3 regions of the Streptomyces sp. NPDC042364 genome follow, and region 1 is predicted to be linked to each of the others. Evidence: predicted binding sites of a transcription regulator. Region 1 holds the regulator's gene; each other region holds the start of a gene.
The links. The regulator HspR, encoded in region 1, represses chaperone genes until heat shock. The targets are predictions, from matches to a motif close to TTGAGNNNNNNNNNCTCAA.
Positions count from the first base shown of each region.

Region 2: the regulator HspR is predicted to act here: its motif matches at 2,110-2,128, upstream of dnaK (molecular chaperone DnaK).
Region 3: the regulator HspR is predicted to act here: its motif matches at 1,296-1,314, upstream of lon (endopeptidase La).

Region 1 is NZ_JBWKAJ010000004.1:322,981-326,251, forward strand. Features, by position in the region: gene AC067N_RS10890 (PA14 domain-containing protein) at 1-441, shown strand, start outside; gene AC067N_RS10895 (ATP-binding cassette domain-containing protein) at 438-881, shown strand; gene AC067N_RS10900 (hypothetical protein) at 772-1,494, shown strand; gene AC067N_RS10905 (heat shock protein transcriptional repressor HspR) at 1,656-2,108, opposite strand; gene dnaJ (molecular chaperone DnaJ) at 2,114-3,271, opposite strand, start outside.
Region 2 is NZ_JBWKAJ010000002.1:349,593-352,863, reverse strand. Features, by position in the region: gene AC067N_RS04900 (DUF6191 domain-containing protein) at 1-134, opposite strand, end outside; gene dnaK (molecular chaperone DnaK) at 183-2,045, opposite strand; gene AC067N_RS04890 (hypothetical protein) at 2,294-2,542, opposite strand; gene AC067N_RS04885 (hypothetical protein) at 2,875-3,222, shown strand.
Region 3 is NZ_JBWKAJ010000016.1:18,864-22,134, reverse strand. Features, by position in the region: gene lon (endopeptidase La) at 1-1,273, opposite strand, end outside; gene AC067N_RS27520 (hypothetical protein) at 1,440-1,724, shown strand; gene AC067N_RS27515 (GNAT family N-acetyltransferase) at 1,724-2,092, shown strand; gene AC067N_RS27510 (rhomboid-like protein) at 2,106-3,008, opposite strand.

The DNA.
Region 1 (3,271 bases):
GAAGCGGCGGTGACCTGCGCGCCGTCCGTGTTCAAGCGGCAGATGTTCGCGAACGTGTCGTTCTCGGGCGTGCCGGTGACGACGGACTGCGACAGTGCGATCGACCAGAACTGGGGCACGGACGCACCCGCTCCCGGGCTGCCGGACGACCACTTCGGGGTGCGGTGGAGCGTGACACGGGACTTCGGCTCCGGCGGCCCGCTCACCCTCACCGCGTCGCGGTCGGACGGCGGCGTCCGTGTGTACCTCGACGGCCGGCTGCGGATCGACCTGCGCAGCGACGTCCCGACGCCGGTCGCGAGGAGCGTCGACGTCATCGTCCCGTCCGGACGGCACACCCTGCGCGTCGACTACGTCAACCGGACCGGCGCCGCGAAGGTCGAGGTCACGGCGGTACGGCTGCCCCGCACCGAGACCGTCATCCCGCTGTCGCCGCGATGATCTCCTCCAGGTCGTCCACCGCCGCGTGGCACGTCACGTTCGCCTGTCCGGGCCGCGCCCCCACCCTCGACGGGGTGGGTCCGGTCGCCCCCGTCGGCGGTGTCACCGCGCTCGTCGGGCCCTCCGGCAGCGGCCGAACGACCGTCTTCCCGCTCCTCCAGCCCTTCTGCGAGCCGGACTCCGGGCGGGTCCTCCTCGACTGCACCGGCATCGCGGCCCTCAGCCGCCGCCACCCAGCCGGCCACCGCGGGAGCGTGAGAACGCCGCCTGCCGTTCTACCTGACGTACTGACCACCGTCAGATCCCCACCACGGCGAGAGGAACACCGCAATGCCGAAGGACCCGGCTCCCACGGCCTCGCTCTCCAGGAACATCGGCAGCGACGCGCACGGCTCCCCCGAGGACCCCCCGTGCGACGACACCCACGGCGGCCCCGGTGACGACGCGTACGACGACAGGCACGACGACGACTCGTACAACGACTACGCGTACGAGGACGGGTACGAGGACGCCTACGAGGACGCGGATGCCGGGCCGAAGCCGGTCGTCGAGCATGTCGTCGAGGACTACCTGTTCGGCGCGCTGACCTTGCGGCTGGACGCCGAGCGGGGCGAGGTCACCGTGTCGGGCGACCGTGTGCCACGGGTCGAGCTGCGGCGGGCCGCGGGAACGGAGGGCTCGGACCACATACCGGTCGGCACCCGTGACGGCGCGCTGCTCACCCTGACCATCGACGGCGAGGAGGCGGTGATCGACCCCGCCAAGGGCCGGCTGACCCGGCGCTCGTACCGCGTCGACGTGCGGTACGCGGAGCGCTCCTGGCGGCTGGTGCCCGACTCCGTCCCGGGCAGCCGGCTGGTCCGGGCCGGGTCGTACCTCGGCGACTTCTCCTCCGAGGGCGACGGGAAGGTCCTGGTGGAGTGGCGCGAGGACGCCGAGCCGCAGGCGCTGGACGCGGCCCTCGGCTACGCGCTGGCCGCGGCGTTCGGCACGGGCGCCCAGCCGCTGTGGATGACGGGGATCGAGATGGCCGGCGACCTGCTGCCCGGCTGACGCCCCCGGCGCACGGAGGAGGACCCGCCGGTACTCCCCGGTACCGGCAGGGCCCTTGTCGCGTGCCCGCGGAGATCGGCCGCAGGTTCCCCTGATGTAGTGCTCGACGCAGAGTGCCCCCGCCGGCCGGGCCACGGCTCACGGACGGCCGGGGGCGGCCCTCAGTCCGGGCTCTGCTGCCGCTTCGGCCGCCACACCACCAGCGCGCTCGTCCGCTGCGCCTCCTGGTAGGGCACCAGGTCACGCCGGTACGACGCGTGCACCGCGGCCTCGCGCTGCTGCATCGCCGCGGCGGCGCCGTCGAGCGCGGCCTCCATCTCGGCCACCCTCGCCTGGAGGGCGGCGACCTGGTTCTCCAGCTCGATGATGCGCTTGATGCCGGCCAGGTTGATGCCCTCGTCCTGCGACAACTGCTGGACCGTACGCAGCAGTTCGATGTCACGGGCCGAGTAGCGCCGGCCGCGCCCGGCGGTGCGGTCGGGCGAGACCAGGCCGAGGCGGTCGTACTGGCGCAGGGTCTGCGGGTGCAGACCGGAGAGCTGGGCGGCCACCGAGATGACGTACACCGGTGTCTCTTCCGTCAGCTCGTAAGGGTTTCGACGGCGGCCGTCCATCACACTCATGCTCCCTTCGCGGCCTGGAACAGCTCCGCCCGCGGGTCCTCGCCCGCGGTCGCCTCGCGATACGCCTCCAGCGCGTCACGAGCCTTCCCCGACAGGTCCTTCGGGACACTCACCTCGACCGTGATCAGCAGGTCCCCGCGGGTGCCGTCCTTGCGGACCGCTCCCTTGCCGCGGGCCCGCATCGTACGCCCGTTGGGGGTGCCCGGGGGCAGCTTCAGGGTGACCGGCGGACCGCCCAGGGTCGGGACCCTGACCTCGCCGCCGAGCGCCGCCTCGGCGAACGTCACCGGCACGGACACCGTGAGGTTGTCGTCCTTGCGGCCGAACACCGGGTGCGCGTCGACGTGCACGACCACGTACAGGTCGCCCGCGGGACCGCCCCGCTCGCCGGGCGCGCCCTTGCCGCGCAGCCGGATCCGCTGCCCGTCGGCGACACCCGCCGGGATGCGGACCTGCATGGTGCGGGACGACTTGGCCCGGCCGGAACCCTTGCAGATGTCACAGGGGTTCTCGGCGATCAGGCCCCGGCCCTTGCAGTCCGGGCAGGGGTCCGTCAGCGAGAAGCCGCCGCCGGAGCCCCGCGCGACCTGGCCGGTGCCGACGCACGTCGGGCACACCCGGGGGGTGCCGTTGGCGTCGCCCGTGCCCGAACAGCCCTTGCAGGGGGACTGCGAGGACATCCGCAGCGGCACGGTCGCGCCCTCGATGGCCTCGGTGAAGCTCAGCGTGACCTCGGACTCGATGTCCTGGCCGCGTCGGGGCTGCACCCGCGTGGTGCCGGAGCTGCCCCGGTTGAACAGGCCCCCGAAGACGTCACCGATCCCGCCGCCGAAGCCGCCCGCTCCCTGTCCGCCCTGGGCGCCGCCTCCGAAGAGGTCGCCCAGGTCGAAGTTGAACGTGCCGCCCCCGGCGCCGGGTCCCGGACGGAAGCCGCCGTTGCCGAAGAGCGCGCGGGCGTCGTCGTACTCCTTGCGCTTCTTGGGGTCGCCGAGGACGTCGTTCGCCTCGGAGATCTCCTTGAACCGCTCCTCGGCCTTGGCGTTGCCCTTGTTGGCGTCCGGGTGGAACTCGCGGGCGAGCTTCCGGTACGCCTTCTTGATCTCGGCCTCGGTGGCGTCCTTGGGGACGCCGAGGACCTTGTAGTAGTCCTTCTC
Region 2 (3,271 bases), on a different contig from region 1:
AGGAGCAAGGGTTCTCGCCTTCCGGGCACCGATGGTTCGTGCTGCCAGTCTGCAGGCCGGCGGGGCACGACCGCCAGCGCAGCCGAGCCGATGGCTTGGCGGTAGGAGATGCAGCTCGGCTGCCGGTGTCTCATGAGACACCTCGCAGTCTGGAGAGAGTCGGCCACGCCGCTCCTCCGGTGCTAGGCCGCGCCGTTCTTCGGGTTCTTCTCGTCGTCGACGATCTCCGCGTCCACGACGCCCTCCTCCTCGGCGGGGCTGGGGCCGGGGCTGGGTTCCCCGGCCTGCGGGCCGGAGGCTGACGCGTACATCGCCTGGCCCATGCGCTGGCTCACCGTGGCCAGCTTGTCGATGCCGGCCCGGAGGGCGGCCGTGTCCTCGGGGTGGTCGAGGAGCTGCTTCAGCTCGGCCGCGGCGGCCTCGACCTCGCCGCGGATGTCGGCCGGTACCCGCTCCTCGTTGTCACGGATGAACCGCTCGGTCTGGTAGACGAGTTGCTCGGCCTGGTTGCGGGTCTCCGCGGCCTCCCGGCGCTGCCGGTCCTCCTCCGCGTACTGTTCGGCCTCCCGCATCATCCGGTCGATGTCGTCCTTGGGCAGGGCGGAACCACCGGTCACGGTCATCTTCTGTTCGCGCCCGGTGGCCAGGTCCTTCGCCGAGACATGCATGATCCCGTCGGCGTCGATGTCGAAGGCCACCTCGATCTGCGGGACCCCGCGCGGCGCCGGAGGCAGTCCCGTGAGGTCGAAGACGCCCAGCTTCTTGTTGTACGCGGCGATCTCCCGCTCCCCCTGGTAGACCTGGATGCCGACCGAGGGCTGGTTGTCGACGGCCGTCGTGAAGATCTCCGAACGCCGGGTCGGGATCGTGGTGTTGCGCTCGATCAGCTTGGTCATGATGCCGCCCTTGGTCTCGATCCCCAGGGACAGCGGGGTCACGTCGAGCAGCAGGACGTCCTTGACGTCGCCGCGGATGACACCCGCCTGGAGCGCGGCGCCCACGGCCACCACCTCGTCGGGGTTCACACCCTTGTGCGGGTCCTTCCCGGTGAGTTCCTTCACCAGGTCGGTCACGGCGGGCATCCGCGTCGAGCCGCCGACGAGGATGACGTGGTCGATCGCGGAGAGCTTCACCCCCGCGTCCTTCACGGCCTGGTGGAACGGCGTCTTGCAGCGGTCGAGCAGATCGGCCGTCAGCTCCTGGAACTGGGCGCGCGTCAGCCGCTCCTCCAGATGCAGCGGCCCCTCGGCGGAGGCGGTGACGTACGGGAGGTTGATGGACGTCTCGGAGGAGCTGGACAGCTCGATCTTGGCCTTCTCGGCGCCCTCCCGGAGCCGCTGCAGCGCCATCTTGTCGTTGCCGAGGTCGATGCCGTACTGCCCCTTGAACTTCTTGACGAGGTACTCGACGACCCGCTGGTCCCAGTCGTCGCCGCCGAGGTGCGTGTCCCCGTTGGTGGCCTTGACCTCGATGACCCCGTCGCCGATCTCCAGCAGCGAGACGTCGAAGGTGCCGCCGCCGAGATCGAAGACGAGGACGGTCTGCTCCTCGCCCCGGTCGAGGCCGTACGCGAGGGCCGCGGCCGTGGGCTCGTTGATGATCCGCAGGACCTTGAGTCCGGCGATCTCCCCCGCCTCCTTGGTGGCCTGCCGCTGGGAGTCGTCGAAGTACGCCGGCACCGTGATCACCGCGTCGGTGACGTCGTCGCCGAGATACGCCTCGGCGTCCCGCTTGAGCTTCTGGAGCACGCGGGCGGACAGTTCCTGGGCCCTCAGCCGGGTGCCGTCCACGGAGCCCTGCTCGGGGAAACGCCAGTTCCCGTCGCCCATATGGCGTTTGACGGAACGCGCGGTGCGCTCCACATTGGTCACGGCCTGCCGCTTGGCGACCTCGCCCACGAGGACGTCGCCGTTCTTGGCGAAGGCCACGACGGACGGAGTGGTCCGCTGGCCCTCCGCGTTGGCGACGACGGTCGGCTCACCGCCCTCCAACACGGCCACCACCGAGTTCGTCGTCCCGAGATCGATTCCGACCGCACGCCCCATCGCCGTCCCCTTCCCGCAAGGTCCGCCAAGGTTCCGCCCGTGGTTCCTACCACCAGCACAAAACTTGAGTGGGCTCTTGTCAATGGGGCGTGGGGCGCTCGCGGGCCGGGCGCGGACGTCTGGGAGGCATGGTCGGGAAAAACCACGTGCTTCCGCGCACGGCGTGCGCCAGGCGCAGGATGTGCCTCACACCGCCGTGGCGCAGGCCCAGCACGGCAGGTCGACCGCCGCGCGTACCGCGTTCGCCGTCACCAGGCGGTGTGCGAGCCGGTGTGCTTCAGCAGCGACTGGTCGACCGTCCCGGGGTCGACCGGCTGCCGGGAGTCGGGTACCGCCGCCGGTAGTGCCTCAGGAAGGCGGCCGCGGCACGGGCGCCGCCCGCTTCCTGGTCCGCCTCGGTCTGCTCGGCGACGCGGGGGCAGCTCCTCCGCCGTGATCAGCCGCTGGATGCCGAGGCTGCGAAGGACCACCTCCATCGACGTCCGCGGCGCGCTCACGGGCGGCTCCGCCCGGGGTCGCCCGCGGTCAGGCAGCCCGGCCCGGTGGACGCCCCGTGGACCCGTCGGTGAAGATCCCGCTCGTCGGGGCCCCGGTCCCGGCGATATTCCTCAGCCGCCGCCCGACGGGCGCGCCCTCGGCCGCGAGTCGTTTCGGGCGCTGCGGGGACGGCAGCACATGGACCAGCCGTCCAGCGCCGTCCAGCCAGCCCCCCATCCGGTCTCCGGCCCGCCGGGACCGCTAGGCGAAGGCCCCGAAGTGCCGGAGCTGCGATCCCGTCGATCCCGTGAGCTTCTGGTCCGCCGTCCGGCGGTCGTCGAGGAGGGTCCGGGTGGCGGCGCTCGTCCGGATCAGCTCCACGCGCCGACGGGCGGGCCGGCTCGTCGGGGAAGATCACCGGCTGGGCTGCGAACGGACCGGTCAGCCGCCGCGCGACGGCGTCGGAGGGCGGCGGTCCGCCCGGCTCGTTCTCGGGCCGGGCACCGGTGCGGGTCCCGAGCAGGTACACCGGCAGGACCATCCACTCCGCACCCTGCCCGCCCTCGCCCTGCGCACGGCCGAGCGCCCGCCGGGTGTCGAGGCCGCGTCCACCATCGTCCGCCGGGCGGGCACCGGAGCCGGCCGTTCCCGCGTGGTGGGCGCGTGCGGTGGGCACGTGCGGTGGGCAGCCGTGGGGTGATCGCGGTGGCCCGGCCGGGTGACCGGATCACGGCGTCGTCACCGCCGGC
Region 3 (3,271 bases), on a different contig from region 1:
TCGAACCCGCCTCCTTGATGGCGCGGACGATACGGCCGGGCAGCGCGCCCACGTAGGTGCGCCGGTGGCCGCGGATCTCCGCCTCGTCCCGCACGCCGCCGAGGGCGACCCGGACGAACTTGCGGCCCATGGCGTGCGCCACGGACTCGCCGAGGCTGGTCTTGCCGACGCCGGGCGGCCCGACGAGGGCGAGCACCGCGCCGCCGCGCCGGCCGCCGACGACACCGAGGCCGCGGTCGGAGCGCCGCTTGCGCACGGCGAGGTACTCGGTGATGCGCTCCTTCACGTCCTCCAGGCCGGCATGCTCGGCGTCCAGGACGCCCTTGGCGCCCTGGATGTCGTACGCGTCCTCGGTCCGCTCGTTCCAGGGCAGTTCGAGCACGGTGTCGAGCCAGGTGCGGATCCAGCTCCCCTCGGGGGACTGGTCGCTGGACCGCTCCAGCTTGTCGACCTCCTTGAGCGCGGCCTCGCGGACCTTCTCGGGCAGGTCGGCGGCCTCGACCCGGGCGCGGTAGTCGTCGGACTCCTCGCCCTCCTTCTCGCCGTTCAGTTCACGCAGTTCCTTGCGGACGGCTTCGAGCTGACGCCGCAGCAGGAACTCGCGCTGCTGCTTGTCGACGCCCTCCTGGACGTCCTTGGCGATGGTCTCGGCGACGTCCTGCTCGGCGAGGTGGTCGCGGAGCTGCTGGGTGGCGAGCTTCAGCCGGGCGACCGGGTCGGCGGTCTCCAGCAGCTGCACCTTCTGCTCGGTCGTCAGGAACGGCGAGTAGCCGGAGTTGTCGGCGAGTGCGGAGACGTCGTCGATGGCCTGTACCCGGTCCACCACCTGCCAGGCGCCGCGCTTGCGCAGCCAGCTGCTGGCCAGTGCCTTGTACTCGGTGACCAGTTCGGCGACATGCCCGGGCAGCGGCTCCGGCACGCTCTCCTCGACGCGGGTCCCCTCGACCCACAGCGCGGCCCCGGGCCCGGTGGTCCCGGCCCCGATCCTCACCCGGTCACGCCCCCGGATCAGCGCCCCGGGGTCGCCGTCGGCGAGCCGCCCCACCTGCTCGACGGTGCCGAGCACACCGGTGGCCGCGTACGCGCCGTCGATCCGCGGCACCAGCAGCACCCTCGGCTTGCCGCGTTCCGCCCGCGCCGCCGCCTGCGCGGCCTCCACCGCGGCCCGTACATCCGTGTCATTGAGGTCCAGCGGCACCACCATGCCGGGCAGCACGACCTCGTCGTCGAGCGGCAGTACGGGCAGGGTGAGCGGTGCGGACGTCGAAGCCATGATCTCTCCCTCGGCAGTCAAGTTGAGCTATGCCGACTCAATGCAGAGGAGCCTCCCCATGTTCCCGAGGGTCGGCGTGTTCGCTGTGGGCGATCACCGGGGACCCTCGAATGTAATACCCTCAATCCAGTATCACCTCTTACGGCACACACGCGCGGGGGCGGCAGTGGACGGAATCGTGCGGGCCTGGGTCGACGGCTGGGTGGTCTCGCGGGGAGCGGCGCCCCCGGTCGTGGAGCCCTGGGGCCACACGACCGACAACGGAACGGCCGCCCATGTCACCCGCCACGTCTTCGCGGCGACGCACGCCGACGTCGAGGAGGAGACGGTCCGGGAGGTCGCCGACGCCGTGACCGCGTCCGGGATGTGGCTCAAGGTCTTCGCCGAGACGCCGGGAGTCGCCCCTGGCCGGGCGAGGGCTGGTGGGTCGATCCGGAGCCGGGCCGGCTGATGGCCGTACCCCTGGGGGCACCGGACACCCCGGCCGTCACGGCCCCCGAGGGCTACCGCCTGCGCACCTGGTCCCGGGGCGGCGTGATCCGCGCCATGGCCGCCGCACCGGACGGCTCCTGGGCCGCACGCGGGCAGATCGCCCCGACCGGACGGACCGCGGTCGTGGACCGGATGGAGACCTCTCCGTCGCACCGCCGCCGGGGCCTCGGCTCGCTGGTCATGCGCACCCTGACCCGGTCCGTGGTCGACCAGGGCGCGGAGCTCGGCGTACTGGGCGGAACACCGGAGGGGCGGGCCCTGTACGAGTCCCTGGGCCGGACGACGGTCGCCCCGCTGACGACCGCGGGATTCGACGGCCGGCAGTGAAGACCGCGACACCTCAGACGGCGGCGTCCACCTGACGCACCGGATTCGGCGCGAACGCGTCGCGGGCCCCCGCCGCCCGCCGCCACCGCCGCACCACCGGCCATGTGGCCACGCCGATCCCGAGGGCGATCAGATGTCCCCAGTCGGTCATCGGGTCCGCGAACGCGAGCAGGTCGTCCATGAGCATCCCGCCGAAGCCGAGCAGCAGCGGCCAGCGCGACCACCACGGCAGCAGGCCCGCCAGCGCGCCCGCGCTGGCCGCCACCCCGAAGCTGATCCCGTAGTCGAGGCGGTGGAGGGAGCTGCCCGGCAGCCCGCCTGCCAGGACGGACAGGCCGACCGGGACCTCGGTGGCGAGGGTGGCGAGGACATGCCCCAGCAGGAAGACCCCGGCCGTCCGAAGGCCGCCGATCCGGCGTTCCAGGGCGGTCAGCACCAGCACGAAGCCCGGCGTGTACGCCGACGTCACCCCGCCGGCGATCCACAGCGCGCTCGCGATCAGCACCGGAACAGGGGCACCCACGAGATGCGCCACGTCCGTGCTGAAGCCGTGGTGGAGGGCGCGGACGAGGGCCGGGTCCCCGTACGCGGTGATCGCCGAGGTGATCGCGAGCACCGTGAGGTACCAGAAGGTGAACGGCGTGGCGGAAGGGGTGGGGAGCAGCCGCCAGGGGCGCGGGAGGTGGGCACGGGCGGGATGCGGGCGGCGGCCGGACCCGACCCCGCGGTTCCGGCCGCCGGACCCCGAAGGCCCGGGCCGCTGTCGACCGAGCCCCGAAGACCCGGCCTTCCCTCCGCCTCCTCCGGGTGCCGACGCGCCCGGCTGCCGAGGGATTCCGTCCAGGAGCGGCCCCGCGCCCGACGGCGGCGTCACGTCGGTCCGGGCCGGCCCTTCCCCGGTCTCCACACGGTCCAAGGTGAGGCGCTCCTTCCGTTTCGCTCCACCTTCGACAGGCCACCACCCCCGTGTCTGTGACCTGCGCCACCTTCACCGTGATTCACAGCAATCCGACAGCGACACCCGGCCTGTGCGGCGGCGGACGCGGACGGCGTGCCAGGCGTCGCGGGGCAGACGGGATTTTGACGACAGCCCCCAGGCGCGCGCGGGGCGTCGAACGCCTCTCCGTCGCCGGGCGAGCGGCAACGGCCCTCGCTCGGGCGCCGACCGGTTCGGCCACG